2 regions of the Sinorhizobium arboris LMG 14919 genome follow, and region 2 is predicted to be linked to the other one. Evidence: predicted binding sites of a transcription regulator. Region 2 holds the regulator's gene; the other holds the start of a gene.

Evidence for each region. The regulator PhoB, encoded in region 2, activates phosphate uptake and scavenging genes when phosphate is short. The targets are predictions, from matches to a motif close to TGTCATNNANCTGTCAT.
Region 1: SINAR_RS0101135 (DUF1045 domain-containing protein) is a predicted target of PhoB. The motif match lies at 3,208-3,224, and genes of this name have one in related genera.

What each region holds. Positions count from the first base shown of each region.
Region 1 is NZ_ATYB01000008.1:75,523-80,280, reverse strand. It holds gene uraH (hydroxyisourate hydrolase) at 1-188, opposite strand, end outside; gene SINAR_RS0101150 (ureidoglycolate lyase) at 194-697, opposite strand; gene uraD (2-oxo-4-hydroxy-4-carboxy-5-ureidoimidazoline decarboxylase) at 791-1,294, opposite strand; gene puuE (allantoinase PuuE) at 1,294-2,223, opposite strand; gene SINAR_RS0101135 (DUF1045 domain-containing protein) at 2,304-3,104, opposite strand; gene SINAR_RS0101130 (NAD(P)/FAD-dependent oxidoreductase) at 3,320-4,450, opposite strand; gene mnmC2 (tRNA (5-methylaminomethyl-2-thiouridine)(34)-methyltransferase MnmC2) at 4,490-4,758, shown strand, end outside.
Region 2 is NZ_ATYB01000014.1:224,098-233,958, forward strand. It holds gene SINAR_RS0112160 (substrate-binding domain-containing protein) at 1-34, shown strand, start outside; gene pstC (phosphate ABC transporter permease subunit PstC) at 125-1,609, shown strand; gene pstA (phosphate ABC transporter permease PstA) at 1,606-2,928, shown strand; gene pstB (phosphate ABC transporter ATP-binding protein PstB) at 2,942-3,757, shown strand; gene phoU (phosphate signaling complex protein PhoU) at 3,843-4,556, shown strand; gene phoB (phosphate regulon transcriptional regulator PhoB) at 4,668-5,351, shown strand; gene SINAR_RS0112190 (GcrA family cell cycle regulator) at 5,569-6,090, opposite strand; gene SINAR_RS0112195 (aspartate aminotransferase family protein) at 6,502-7,701, shown strand; gene argF (ornithine carbamoyltransferase) at 7,776-8,687, shown strand; gene SINAR_RS0112205 (Hsp33 family molecular chaperone) at 9,145-9,861, shown strand, end outside.

The DNA.
Region 1 (4,758 bases), on a different contig from region 2:
GTCCCCGTCGTGAACCCGGCCCCTTCCATGAGCGGTCCGTCGACGCGGCCGTCACTATTGGTGCGGACCGTACAGACCAGGTGCCGCGCATCGCCTTCGAGCCGGTAGAGATCGATTTCCAGCGCCTGAGCGGGTCTGCCGAGCGCGGTGTCGAGAACATGGGTCGTCAGGCGGCCTGACTTGCTCATGGCGTTCACCCTCTGGATGGATCGGGAATGACGAAGGCCTCGTCGTAATAGAACTCTACCAGATTGTTGCCCGCGCCTTCGCGGTCGACGACGATGAACTCGCTGACGGCGCCCACCGACATCAGCGGATGATGCCAGACATTGCGTCCGTAATTGACGCCCTGCCTGCCATTCGCGAGGAAAACCCTTGGCCGTCCGGGACGGTCGCCTTCATCCTCGGCGACCACCACCAGCCACGGACGGTCCTGGAGCGGAGAAAAACTCTGGCTGCCGAGCGGATGGCGCTCCATCATCGTCACGGAATAGGGAAAGGCTCGCGGCTGTCCGCGGAAGATGTTGATGATGACGCCGGCACCCTCACCCGCCGCATCGACGCGCGCAAGCGCGTGAAAACGCTCGGTATTGCCGCCGTTGATGAAGCGCATCGACCGGGGATCGGCTTCGATGATATTGCCGAAAGGGGCGAAAGCCTCCCTGGTCAGAGGCTCGATCGAAAGCATCTGCGACATCAGCCTGCCGTACCGGCTCTTTGTCCGTTGGTGCCCGAATGCACGGACGGGAACCGCGGCCCCATCGCATGGTCGGACGGATCAGGCATGATGTCAGGCATTGTCGTCTCCCGGAAGCATGGATCGAAGCCGCAGGCGGGCGATCCGCTCGACCTCGGCACAGGCCGTTTCAAATTCCTCTTCCGCGGAATTGTCAATGCGCCGCTCGAAAGCGGCGAGGATATCCTCCTTCGCCAGCCCCTTCACCGCGATGATGAAGGGAAAGCCGAATTTCTTGGTGTAAGCCGCATTGAGCCCGGTGAAGCGTGCATGCTCTTCGGGGGAGAGCCGATCGAGACCGGCAGACGCCTGCTCGGCTTTTGAAGCGGCCGTGAGCTCGCCCGCCACGGCGAGCTTACCTGCAAGGTCGGGATGAGCCCGCAGTACCCGAAGCCGTTCGGCCGGGGAAGCGGCGCGGAAAGCATTGCAGAGCGCCGAATGGACATTGCCTGCGGTCAAGCCGGAAGAAGCCGCCCGATCATAGGCGCGTTCCGCCACCCAGGGCGAGTGCTCGAAGATGCCGCCGAAGCGCCGGATGAAATCGTCGCGCCCCGACATCAGCGCGTACCGTTGGGCTTGTGATGCTCGTACCAGTGGCGTGCTATGTCGATACGGCGCGGCACCCAGACCTTGTCATGCGACATCACATAGTCGACGAAACGCGCGAGCGCCGCAGCGCGGCCGGGCCGTCCGACGAGCCGGCAATGCAGGCCGATATTCATCATCTTCGGACTGCCTTCCTTTCCCTCCGCGTAGAGCACGTCGAACGTATCCTTGAGATAGGTGAAGAACTGGTCGCCGGAGTTGAAGCCCTGATTGGTCGCAAAACGCATGTCGTTGGCGTCGAGCGTATAGGGAATGATGAGGTGCGGATTGCCGGGCGTCAGTCCGGGCACCCAATAGGGAAGCTCGTCCGCATAGGAATCGCAGGAATAGAGGAAACCGCCCTCCTCCAGAACGAGCTTCAGCGTGTTCACCGAAGGCTTGCCCTGGTAGATGCCGAGCGGGCGCTCGCCGGTCAATTCGGTGTGCAGCCGCACGACCTCGCGGATGTGCTGACGTTCGACCTCTTCCGGGACGTCCTTGTATTCGAGCCAGCGCAGGCCATGGCTCGCGATCTCCCAGCCCGCCTCCTTCATGGCGGCAACTGCCTCCGGATTGCGTGCCATGGCGAGCGTCACGCCATAGACCGTCAGCGTCACGCCCCGGCTCGTGAACATCCGCCACAGGCGCCAGAAGCCGGCGCGGGCGCCATATTCATAGATCGACTCCATGTTGAGGTTGCGCTGTCCTGCCCAAGGCTGCGCGCCGACGATCTCCGACAGCAGACACTCGGATGCCGGATCACCGTCGAGTATGCAGCTTTCGCCGCCTTCCTCATAATTCAGCACGAACTGCACGGCGACATTCGCGTCACCGGGCCAGCGCACCTCAGGCGGTCTGCGCCCATAGCCGACGAGGTCACGGGGGTAGGAATTCTCGGTCATCAATTCACCCTTCGACTTTTCCGGAACGGTAGCATCCCGCGCCGGATTGTCGAGAAGAGAAATTGGCGATGCGGGGGCTGCTACGGCCGGCTGAGAAGGAAGGCGGCTGCCGGAGCCGGCGGCAGGGTGGCATCAGCCTGAACCGGTCGTCCCTCAAGGGAACGCCTCGCCCAATCGCTGCGCGGCCGCGCGGAAATCCTGCCAAGCGGATGCTGGGAATGCACGCGCATCGGCGCTCCGGGCTCGTGCTCCACGAACAGGGCGAGGCTTCGGATCGCAAGCGGCGCAGTCAGCAACGGCTCGAAAACTTCGCGCAAGGGGCCTTCCATCCGCCGCGAGACATCGGCATTCACGGGGCCTGTGAGCGCCAGGTGAAACCGATATTCGTCCATTACGAAGGGGTCGCCCCATCGATGCAGGTTGGTGAATTGCGGCGCGGTGAGCCTGTCCGGGTCCGCCCGCTCGATTTCGTCTTCGCCGAGCGGGGCGCGGAAGCGGTCGAAGGCCTGCACCACGCGTGCGGCGAGCAGATGCATCGGCTGACTTGGAATCTGCGGCATCAGCCCCCAGCACTGGCCGATGCGTGCAACCTCCAGCCGCTCGATTTCGAACGGCGTTTCGCCACTCGTGAAGAGCATCATCGCCTTGAGCAATTGTGCTTCGTCCAAGTCCGGGTTGAGATCGAACGGCGCCATGACCGTCGCATGGAATCCGAACCGGCGCGGCACCGCCGTGTGAAAGGCTATCTCCGAGACGGCAAGGCCGGCAATCGACGGCAGTTCTGCCGCCTCCCCCGAATAGACGCTTCGGCCGAGCCAGCTGGCAGCCGCAGCCGAAAGGGGGTCACCCATCGGTGGGGTGAAACAGATTGCGTAACGCATGCGTGTGCTCCGGAAGTCCTTGGAAGCGGCGTGCGGGGCCTCGTTCGCAGCTCTCCGCCCGCATTCCGTTCGATATCCAATGGCCGCGTGTTACGTGATTTGCGTGACAGATTGACGAAGTTGTCTGCCCACACCGGTTCACGACGCGCGCTTCGGGTTCGCGCTTATGCGCATGTCTCCAGCCCGGAACGCCGGACATTTTTGGGCGCCATGCATTACCGCAATGCCGCGATGTGATGCGCACAGCGGAAGGTTTCGGGCAATTCTCCCGAGGGGCGCCCGGCAATCTCGTCGATCACGGAACGCGCCAACGCATGCGCCAGACCGAAGCCTACCTTGAAACCGCCCGTCAGGACGAAGAGCCTTTCGTGATCCGGGTGGCGGCCGACCATGGGCTCGCGGCCCGTAGCCCTGGGACGCAGCCCCGCCCAGCGCTCGATCACCGGGGCGCCGAGCAAAGCGGGCGCAAATGTGGTTGCGCGGGCAAGCAGGGCGTCAAGCTGGTCGTCGGTGGAATATGGCTGGTCGAACCGGTTCTCGCTCGTGCTGCCGACCGCCACCTGGCCATTTTCATGCGGCACGATATAGAGCCCATCGCTAAAGATGATCGGCAGGGCCGGATCGATATCGGCGCGAAGCAGCGCCGCCTGGCCCTTGACGGCACCGCCGCTCGGGGCCCGCCGCGGCTGGGTCAAACCATCAATGAAGAAGAAGCTTTCGACGCCCGCCGCAAGTACCAAATGGTCGAAAGTCAGAGCGCGCCCGTCGGCGAGCGACAGCCGGCCGCGTGCCGGTTCGAGCGAGATGACCGCCGCCCCTTCCTCGCACCGCACATGAGGAAATTGGTCCAACGCCGCCCTCAGCATCGCAAGAAGGCTGCGCGGCGCCACCCTGGCGGCGAGCGTATCATGGACGACACCGAAGGGCGCCGCCTCGGCGGGCGGCCATCCGCCTGCGTCGGCTTCGCGGACATGCCAGTGGAAACGGCGTGACGGCGTACACCAATGCCGTGCCGCATCCTGCTCGCGACCGAGGGCGATCTCTCGCAGGTGCGGTTTGCCGAGGGGCATGATCCGGCCAGAGCGACGGTAGCCTGCCGAAAGGCCTGTGGCGGCTTCAAGCCCGGCGATCTCGCCTTCGAGCGACATCAGGGCATCGAACTGAAACTGCTTCTTCTCGTTCCATCGGTCGGGCATATGCGGCATGAGCGCGCCGAGGAGGCCGCCGCTCGCGCCGGAACCGATCGCACCCCGCTCGAGAAGCCGCGTAGTGAAACCGGCACGGGCAGCCATCACGGCAGCCCAAAGGCCCATGACGCCGCCGCCCACGATCAAAACTTCGCACATCGATTGACCTTCCCGGGCCGGAGAATTATCGGGTTCACCATGACAGGAACCGATCCCGGCCAGAGCCCTTCACCCTCGCGGCAAAACCTCGAATGGCACGAGGGCGATATGCCCTATTCGACGGAATTTGGCGACCACTTTTATTGCCGCACCGACGGGCGGCTCGAATGCGGCCACGTCTTTCTTGCCGGCAACCGGCTGCCGGAACGGTGGCAGGCGGGGGGCGCGTTCACGATCGGCGAACTCGGCTTCGGCACCGGACTCAATTTCTGCGAAACCTGGCGCCAATGGAAACAGGCGCCGGCCAC
Region 2 (9,861 bases):
CCGCGAGTCCTTCGAGGCAGGCAACCTGCTCTGATCATGACAGGCTCCGGTGCCTCGCGGCGCCGGAGCCGCATCTTCCGAATTTGCCGGCGGCTTGTGGCAAGCCTGTCGCGGAGACGTGCTGATGAGTACTTCGCTCCTTCTCCTGATCATTTTTCTGATCGGTTTCATTGCGTTTCTTGCCGGTCGCGCCCGCTCGTTCGCCCGATCCGGAGGCAAGCTCGCCAGCCTGCATTCCCTGCCCGGATATCACGGCAGCTACGTCGCCATCTGGGCGACGCTGCCGGCCCTTCTGCTGCTCGCCGTCTGGCTCGTCGCCGCTCCGGTCTATATCGATTATGCCGTTCGTTCGTCTCTTCCGGAGTCGGTCCGGGATCAGGGGGCTGCCACCGCCCAGCTCGCGCTCGGTCAGGTCAAGTCCGTGGCCGTCGGCTTCGAGCGCCTGAGTGCGAACGAGATAGCTGCAATCGAAAACGGCTCGGCCAACATGCGGGCGGCCCTGGCTTCGAAGGGCGTGGCGCTTGCCGGCGAGGGCGAGCCCTACATGGTCCAGTCCGCCCAGCAGTTCAATTCGATGCGGCAATACAGCCGCTGGCTGATGGGCGCCGTGGTGCTGATCGCTTCCGTTGCCGGCGGGCTGCATGCGATCCGCAACATCGACGTCCGTTTCCGTGCCCGCAACCGGGTAGAGCGCGTCATGCTCGGCTCGCTCGTCGTCGCCTCTTCCATAGCCATTCTGACGACAGTCGGCATCGTCGCCTCGATGCTTTCGGAGGCGGGTCGCTTCTTCACCATGGTATCGCCGGTCGAGTTCTTCTTCGGCACGGTCTGGGACCCGCGCTTCGCGGCCGCCGGAAGCGGAGGCGCTTCCGGTCAGTTCGGCCTGCTGCCGCTGCTTGCAGGTACGTTGTATATCGCCTTCGTGGCGATGCTCTTCGCCGTGCCGATCGGACTTTTCGCCGCCATCTACATGGCCGAATATGCAAGCCCGCGGCTGCGGTCTCTTGCGAAACCTCTCCTCGAAGTGCTCGCCGGCATCCCGACCATCGTCTACGGCTTCTTCGCGCTGGTCACCGTGGGCCCGTTCCTGCGCGACATCTCCGCGCAACTGAACGGCCTCGTCACCGGAAACTACCAGAACTTCATTCAGGCCCAGAGCGTCATCACCGCCGGCATCGTCATGGGCATCATGCTCATTCCGTTCGTCTCGTCATTGTCCGACGACATCATCACCCAGGTGCCCCGGGCGCTGCGTGACGGTTCGCTCGGCCTCGGGGCGACGCGTTCGGAGACGGTGAAGAAGGTGATCCTGCCTGCCGCGCTTCCCGGCATCGTCGGTGCGCTGCTTCTGACGGCGTCGCGCGCGGTGGGCGAGACGATGATTGTCGTGCTCGCTGCCGGTGTTGCCGCGCGCATGCAATTGAACCCCCTTGAGCCGATGACCACCGTGACGGTCAAGATCGTGAATCAGCTGACGGGCGATCTCGAGTTCACCTCGCCGCAGACGCTGGTCGCCTTCGCACTCGGCATCACGCTCTTTGTTATCACGCTCGGCCTCAACGTTTACGCGCTCTACATCGTGCGCAAATATCGGGAACAATACGAATGACCGAATTTGCCTCCCCGACGGCAAGGGTCTCCACCCGCCCCGCCGCAAGCCGCCGCGATATCGGCATCAAGCGCCGCTATGCCGCGGAGCGCCGTTTCCGTGCCTTCGGAATCGGTGCCATCGCCATCGGTCTTTTCTTTCTTGCGGTTCTCCTCTGGAGCGTCGTTTCGAAGGGCTACACCGCCTTCCAGCAGACGACGATCACGCTGCCGATCGAGTTCTCCGAGAAGGTGATCGATCCGAAAAACGAACGGGCGACCGATCCGAAGCAGCTCTACACCGCCAATTATCCGCTGCTCGTGCGCGAAGCTCTGGTAAAGCAGCTCGGCATCGATCCGACGAAGCGGCCGCTGGTGAAACAGGCGAGCGATATGGTCTCCGCCAGCGCCCGGACGCAACTGCGTGACATCGTCGTCGCCGATCAGTCGGTCATCGGCAGGACGATCCCCGTCACGCTGCTTGCCGATGCGAACATCGACTCCGCCTTCAAGGGCCAGATCGACCTTTCGGTCGACGAATCCAAACGCAAGGTGAAGGACGAGCAGGTCGCGTGGATGAATCAGCTTGCCGAGGCCGGCGTGCTCAAGAAGAGCTTCAACACCGGTATCTTCACCTTCGGCGCATCGAGCCGACCTGAAGCGTCGGGTGTCGGCGTCGCCCTTCTCGGTTCGTTCTATATGATGCTGATCGTCCTCGTGCTGTCGTTGCCGATCGGCGTTGCCGCCTCCATCTATCTTGAGGAATTCGCACCGAAAAACCGGCTCACGGATCTGATCGAGGTGAACATCAACAACCTGGCGGCCGTACCGTCCATCGTCTACGGTCTCCTCGGGCTTGCCGTTTTCGTCAATTTTGCGGGCATGCCGCGCTCGGCGGCGCTCGTCGGCGGGTTCGTGCTGACGCTGATGACCCTTCCGACGATCATCATTGCTACGCGGGCGGCCTTGAAGGCGGTGCCTCCGTCGATCCGCTCCGCCGCGCTCGGCCTTGGCGCATCGAAGATGCAGACCATCTTCCATCACGTGCTGCCGCTTGCCATGCCCGGCATCCTGACCGGCACGATCATCGGCCTCGCCCATGCGCTGGGCGAGACGGCGCCGCTGCTTCTGATCGGCATGGTCGCCTTCGTGGTCGACTTTCCGGGGTCGCCCCTCGAGCCGTCCACGGCGCTGCCGGTACAAATCTACATGTGGGCCAACGAGGCCGAGCGTGCCTTCGTTGAGCGTACCTCGGGAGCGATCATCATTCTCTTGATCTTTCTCATCGTCATGAATCTCGGGGCAATTCTCTTGCGGCGTCGCTTTGAGCGCCGCTGGTAGTGGGGTAAGGACTATGAACATCATGTCGGAAGCTGCAGTCGAAGAGGCTCTTGACCAGAAAATGAACACGGTGCCTTACAAGATGATCGGCAAGGATGTGTCGGTCTACTACGGCGAGAAGCGCGCGCTTTTCGACGTGAACCTCAACATCCGCGAGAATACGGTCACGGCGTTGATCGGTCCCTCCGGTTGCGGCAAATCGACGTTCCTGCGCACTTTGAACCGGATGAACGACACGATCGAGAACTGCCGCGTGACCGGCAGGATCACGCTGGACGAAGACGACATCTACGATCCGTCGATCGACGTGGTGGAACTGCGTGCCCGCGTCGGCATGGTGTTCCAGAAACCCAATCCGTTTCCGAAATCGATCTACGACAACGTCTCCTACGGTCCGCGCATCCATGGTCTGGCACGCACCAAGGCCGAACTGGACGAGGTCGTGGAAACCAGCCTGCAGAAGGCCGGACTCTGGAACGAAGTGAAGGATCGGCTGCAGGAGCCGGGCACCGGCCTTTCCGGCGGCCAGCAGCAGCGCCTCTGCATCGCCCGCGCCGTCGCGGTCAGCCCTGAGGTCATCCTGATGGACGAACCCTGCTCGGCACTCGACCCCATTGCGACCGCGAAGGTCGAGGAACTCATCCACGAATTGCGGGCAAATTTCACGATCGTGATCGTCACCCACTCGATGCAGCAGGCGGCGCGTGTTTCGCAGCGCACGGCCATGTTCCATCTCGGCAATCTCGTCGAGGAGAACGATACCGACAAAATGTTCACCAACCCGGACGATCAGCGCACCCAGGACTACATCATGGGCCGCTTCGGCTGATGGCGGAGGGGCGCGCTTTTCCGCCCCTCCCGGTTTAAGATCGACCGAGCCCGTTCAGAACAGCGCGTGTCCCGAGGAAACGAATATGTCTCACGCACACATCATGTCCGCCTTCGACGAAGAGTTGAAATATCTGACGCGACGCATCTCCGAGATGGGGGGGCTTGCCGAGCAGATGGTTGCGGACTCCGTCCGCGCTCTCGTCAATTCCGATCTTGCCCTGGCCCAGAAGGTGATCTCCGATGACGCGATTCTGGACGACGCGGAGCGCCAGATTGGCGAGAAGGCGATCGTCACCATTGCCAAACGCCAGCCTATGGCGTCGGATCTCCGCGAGATCATGGGTTCGATCCGTATCGCGGCCGACCTGGAGCGCGTGGGCGACCTCGGCAAGAACACGGCAAAGCGCGTGATCGCCGTTGCGGGGTCCGGCATCCCGCGCAAGCTCGCGCGCGGCCTCGAACACCTGGCCGAGCTCGCGCTCGTTCAGTTGAAGGAGGTCCTGGACGTTTACGCCTCGCGCTCACCTGAAAAGGCGAACAGCATTCGCGAGCGCGATGAAGAGATCGACGCGATCTACACTTCGCTGTTCCGGGAATTGCTGACCTATATGATGGAAGACCCGCGCAACATCACGCCGTGCACGCATCTTCTCTTCTGCGCCAAGAACATCGAGCGTATCGGCGATCACGCGACCAACATCGCGGAAACGATCTACTACATGGCGACAGGCGCCCAACCGCAGGGCGAACGGCCGAAGGACGACATGACGTCGACATTGGGTTCCGTGACGGACTGAAATCGCACGGCATCCGGTGCCTACGCAGAATTTTGTTCCGGCCGCCCTGGCGCGGCCTATACCAGGCGCGGCGGCATGACGGTCGTCGTGCGTAGGAAGGAGTCCTACTGAATGTTGCCGAAGATTGCCGTAGTCGAAGACGAGGAAGCCCTGAGCGTTCTCCTGCGCTACAATCTCGAGGCGGAAGGCTTCGAGGTGGATACGATCCTTCGCGGCGACGAGGCGGAAATCCGCCTGCAGGAGCGCCTGCCCGATCTTCTCATTCTCGATTGGATGCTGCCCGGAGTTTCCGGCATCGAGCTCTGCCGCAGGTTGCGCCAGCGGCCGGAAACGGAACGGTTGCCGATCATCATGCTGACGGCGCGCGGCGAGGAAAGCGAACGGGTGCGGGGCCTTGCCACCGGCGCCGACGATTACGTGGTCAAGCCCTTCTCGACGCCGGAACTGATGGCGAGGGTCAAGGCGATGCTCCGGCGAGCGAAGCCGGAGGTCCTGTCGACGCTCCTGCGCTGCGGCGACATCGAGCTCGACCGGGAGACGCACCGGGTCCATCGCCGCAGCCGTGAAGTGCGCCTGGGCCCTACGGAGTTCCGGCTTCTGGAATTCCTCATGTCCTCACCGGGACGCGTCTTTTCCCGTTCGCAACTTCTGGACGGCGTCTGGGGACATGACATCTATGTCGACGAACGGACCGTGGACGTCCATGTCGGACGTCTGCGCAAGGCGCTGAACTTCTCCAACATGCCGGACGTCATCCGGACGGTGCGCGGCGCGGGCTATTCGCTGGAAAGCTGAGGACTGTGCGTCCAATGTCGCCCGTGCCGGCTTGCGACATGGCAAGAAAAAGGGGCCCTTCCGGCCCCATTTTGTTCGTTGTCGAGTGCGCCTGGGAGCGGTCCACTGCTTCATTGAAGCGGCGAAACGCTCTGATGCATTGAACTAAACTGCGCACTTCGCACGGAAACCGTTACGTTCATGATTTCAGGTCGACCAGACCTAAAATCATCGTGATCTAGCGCATGCGCCGGCGCTCGGCGGAGGGTTGGTAGGCGAGCCGGGCGTGATAGGTGCAATAGGGAGAGGCTTCCGGAGATTCGTTGCCGCAGAAGTGGAACTCTTCCTTGAGCGGATCGCCGATCGGCCACTTGCAGGTGCGTTCGGTAAGCTCGGTGAGTTCCAGCCGCCGCGACATCGGCACGACGATGTTGCTGTCGAGTTCCATTTCCTGGTCGATCGCCAGGTCGACTGCGATCTCTTCCTTGAGCGCTGTCGCGCCGGCAGTCCGGGTCACGGTGCGCGTTACCGAACGCGCGGCGTAGTTCGGTGCGCGTGGCGCGGAGGTCGCCCGTTTGGGGCGGGCAGCAGCGGTCGCATTTCCGCCGGCCTTGGCGCGACCGGGCAGGCTCAGGCGGTGAACCTTGCCGATGACCGCGTTGCGACTGACGCCGCCCAACTGCGCCGCGATCTGGCTGGCGCTCAGGCCCTCCGACCACAGCTTCTTCAGTTTCTCGACCCGCTCGTCAGTCCAGTTCATCTCTGCACTCCCCGTTCTCGGCGTTGGGATGGCGGAATCCGTCACCGCTCCCCGGGAAAAGCCCGAAGATTCAACGCGATAATACTTTTGGTGACTAGGTCCGCCGCATGCGTCTAGTAATTGAATATTAACCTACCGGCAGGGTGACTCCGTGGCAAGAGTCGCCGGAATCGCGCCGAATCGATTTCGTGGTTTTCCCCAACTTGCTGTCGGAGCGTTGCATTTTTGCAAGTCCCAAGGCGCGATTTTTTCACGGTTCGGAATCGGTATCTGCAAGCGCCTGCAAACCTTGGTTTTGTTGACATTGCGGTGCGAAATGGGAATAGTGCCTCTCGCCGCCGCGAGGCGGCATTTTTGATTTTTACCGGGCCGAAGAACCCGAGCTGCTGCCGGAATGAAGGAGAGTTCGACATGACCGCAACCACGCCGCTTTACGACACCTATCTGCGCGCGCCGTTGCGTTTCGAGCGAGGTGAAGGCGTTTGGCTGATCGCCGACGATGGCACCCGCTATCTCGACTTCGCAGCCGGTGTCGCCGTGAACTCACTCGGCCACGCTCATCCGCATCTCGTCGAAGCCCTGAAGGCGCAGGCCGACAAGGTCTGGCATTTGTCCAATCTCTACGAGATTCCGGGGCAGGAAAGCCTTGCGCGGCGGCTGACCCAGGTCACCTTCGCCGACCGTGTGTTCTTCACCAATTCGGGTGCGGAGGCGCTCGAATGCGCGATCAAGACCGCACGGCGCTATCATTTCGCCAAGGGGCACGTGGAGAAATTCCACATCATTACCTTCGAAGGCGCTTTCCATGGTCGCACGCTCGCGACGATCGCCGCCGGCGGGCAACAGAAATACATCGAAGGCTTCGGACCGAAGGCGCCGGGCTTCTATCAGGTTCCCTTCGGCGACATCGCGGCAGTCAAGAACGCGATCAATGACGAAACCGCAGCGATCCTCGTGGAGCCGATCCAGGGCGAGGGCGGTATTCGGCTGGCATCGAAGGAGTTCATGCAGGGACTGCGCGAACTCTGCGACGAGTTCGGCCTGCTTCTGATCCTCGACGAGGTCCAGTCCGGGGTCGGGCGCACCGGCAAGCTCTTCGCCCATGAATGGGCAGGTATCACGCCGGATATCATGGCGGTCGCCAAGGGCATCGGCGGCGGTTTTCCGCTCGGCGCCTGCCTTGCGACTGAAGCGGCGGCCGCCGGCATGGTGGCGGGCACGCACGGTTCGACCTATGGCGGCAACCCGCTGGCCGTGGCGGTCGGAAACGCCGTGCTCGACGTGGTTCTTGCCGAAGGCTTTCTCGATCAGGTGCGCGAGGTGGCTCTCGTCTTCCGTCAGGGGCTTGCTTCGCTGAAGGACCGTTTTCCGGATGTGATCGAGGAAATCCGCGGCGACGGGCTGATGCTCGGCATCAAGGCGAAGGTGCCCTCGGCGGACCTGTTGAAGGCAGTTCGCGCCGAGAAACTGCTCGCCGTTCCGGCCGGCGAAAACGTGTTGCGCCTGTTGCCGCCGCTGATCACCACCGCCGCCGAGGCGCGCGAAGGTCTGGCGCGGCTCGAGCGCGCCGCGGAAGCGGTGCGCGGGAAGAGCGGCAACGCCGCGGCTTGAGCGCCCGAACGCTTCGGTTCGAACCGACCCGAGCGGGATCGACAAACGGATTCTACGACAGGACAAAAGGCAGCATGACCAGACACTTCCTCGATCTCTCAGCCATGACGGCCACCGACCTCAGGACCATCATCGACGATGCCCGCGTCCGCAAGTCGGCGACCAAGGCAGGGACCGCCGAGAAGCCGCTTGCCGGCAAGATGCTTGCGATGATCTTCGAGAAACCGTCCACCCGCACGCGCGTTTCCTTCGATGTCGGCATGCGCCAGCTTGGCGGCGAGACGCTGTTTCTGTCGGGCACCGAAATGCAGCTCGGCCGAGCGGAGACGATCGGCGACACGGCGAAGGTACTGTCGCGCTACGTCGATGCGATCATGATCCGCACGACCGACCACCGCCGGCTGTTGGAGATGGCAGAGCATGCGACCGTGCCCGTCATCAACGGGCTCACCGACGATACGCATCCCTGCCAGATCATGGCCGATATTTTGACCTTCGAGGAGCACCGGGGCCCGGTCAAAGGCAAGACGATCGCCTGGACCGGCGACGGCAACAACGTGCTCCACTCGCTGATCGAAGGTTCGGCGCGTTTCGGCTACCGCATGAACATGGCCGTGCCGCTGGGCTCCGAACCGCACGACAAGTTCCTGAACTGGGCGCGCAACAACGGAGCCGAGGTCCTGCTCAGCCACGAGCCGGAGCAGGCGGTTGCCGGTGCCCACTGCGTCGTCACGGACACCTGGATTTCGATGAACCAGGAGCATCGCGCCCGCGGGCACAACGTCTTCCAGCCATATCAGGTCAACGGCGCGCTGATGAAGCACGCGGCGCCGGACGCCCTGTTCATGCATTGCCTTCCGGCGCACCGCGGGGAGGAAGTAACAGATGAGGTCATTGACGGTCCCCAATCCGTGGTCTTCGACGAGGCCGAGAACCGGCTGCACGCGCAGAAGTCGATCCTCGCCTGGTGCATGGGCGTGGTCTGAGGGGTAGAGGCGGGCAGTGCCTGGGCGTCACTTGAAATCGGCTCCATACGACACGATCTACTGCATGTTTCTTCGAATCCTAGCCGATTCAGGGACAAAGCATGCAGCAGGTCAAAGTGCTACAGCGATCTTTGCGCGTCGGACAGGATGCGCGGCGTTGTAGGGAGCGGGCGCTCCGATCTTCAAATCGGTCAGCCGCCCACGCCGGGCATCGCCCACCTGGAAACTCAAGGCGTTTCCAGGCTCGTGCCGGCGGAGAAATTCGTCCATGACGGGATCAAATGGAATGGCGGACGGTTGTACCGGTGCCCGCCGGTGCACTTGGGCGGCCGTGCCGACACGAAGGGGAAGCGAGCGGTTTCCGTGCGCATCCCGTAAAGAGTTTTTTGGAAAGGTCATGACCACAATCCCGGATTGACGCAATCCGGACGATCATGGTCGAGGCAAGGAGCAAGCGATGACAGAAACAGCGCCGGGACTTGGCGAGTTCGATTTTGCCGGTGACGATCAGGTCGTGCCCTTTCAGGTCGAGGGACTCGACGTGCGCGGCCGCGCCGTACAGCTTGGCCCGATGCTTGATGCCATTCTCGAGCGGCACAGCTATCCGCTTCCGGTAGCGCGGCTTGTCGCCGAAACCGTGGTGCTGACGGTCCTGCTCGGAACGTCGCTGAAATTCGAAGGCAAGCTGATCGTCCAGACACAGGGCGATGGGCCGGTCGACCTCGTGGTTGCGGATTTCTCGACGCCGGACCGCGTCCGCGCCTATGCCCGCTACGATGAGGACGCGCTCGCCGCTGCCGAAAAGAGCGGACGCGCTCAGCCTCACGAACTGTTGGGCAACGGCGTCCTCGCCTTCACGATCGACCAGGGCGCGCATACCCAGCGCTATCAGGGTGTCGTTGCGCTCGACGGGGCGACGCTCGAGGAGATCGCCGGCGCCTATTTCCGCCAGTCGGAGCAGATACCGACCAGAGTGCGCCTCGCCGTTGCCGAGCTTCTCGATAAGGACGAGAACGGCAAGCCGCGGCATCGCTGGCGCGCCGGCGGCATGGTCGCGCAGTTCCTGCCCGACGCCCCGGACCGGATGCGCCAGCCGGATCTGCCTGGAGGTGACGGCGACGGAGACGGCGAGGACATTTTCGACGAGGACGACCTCTGGGCGGAAGCCAAGGTG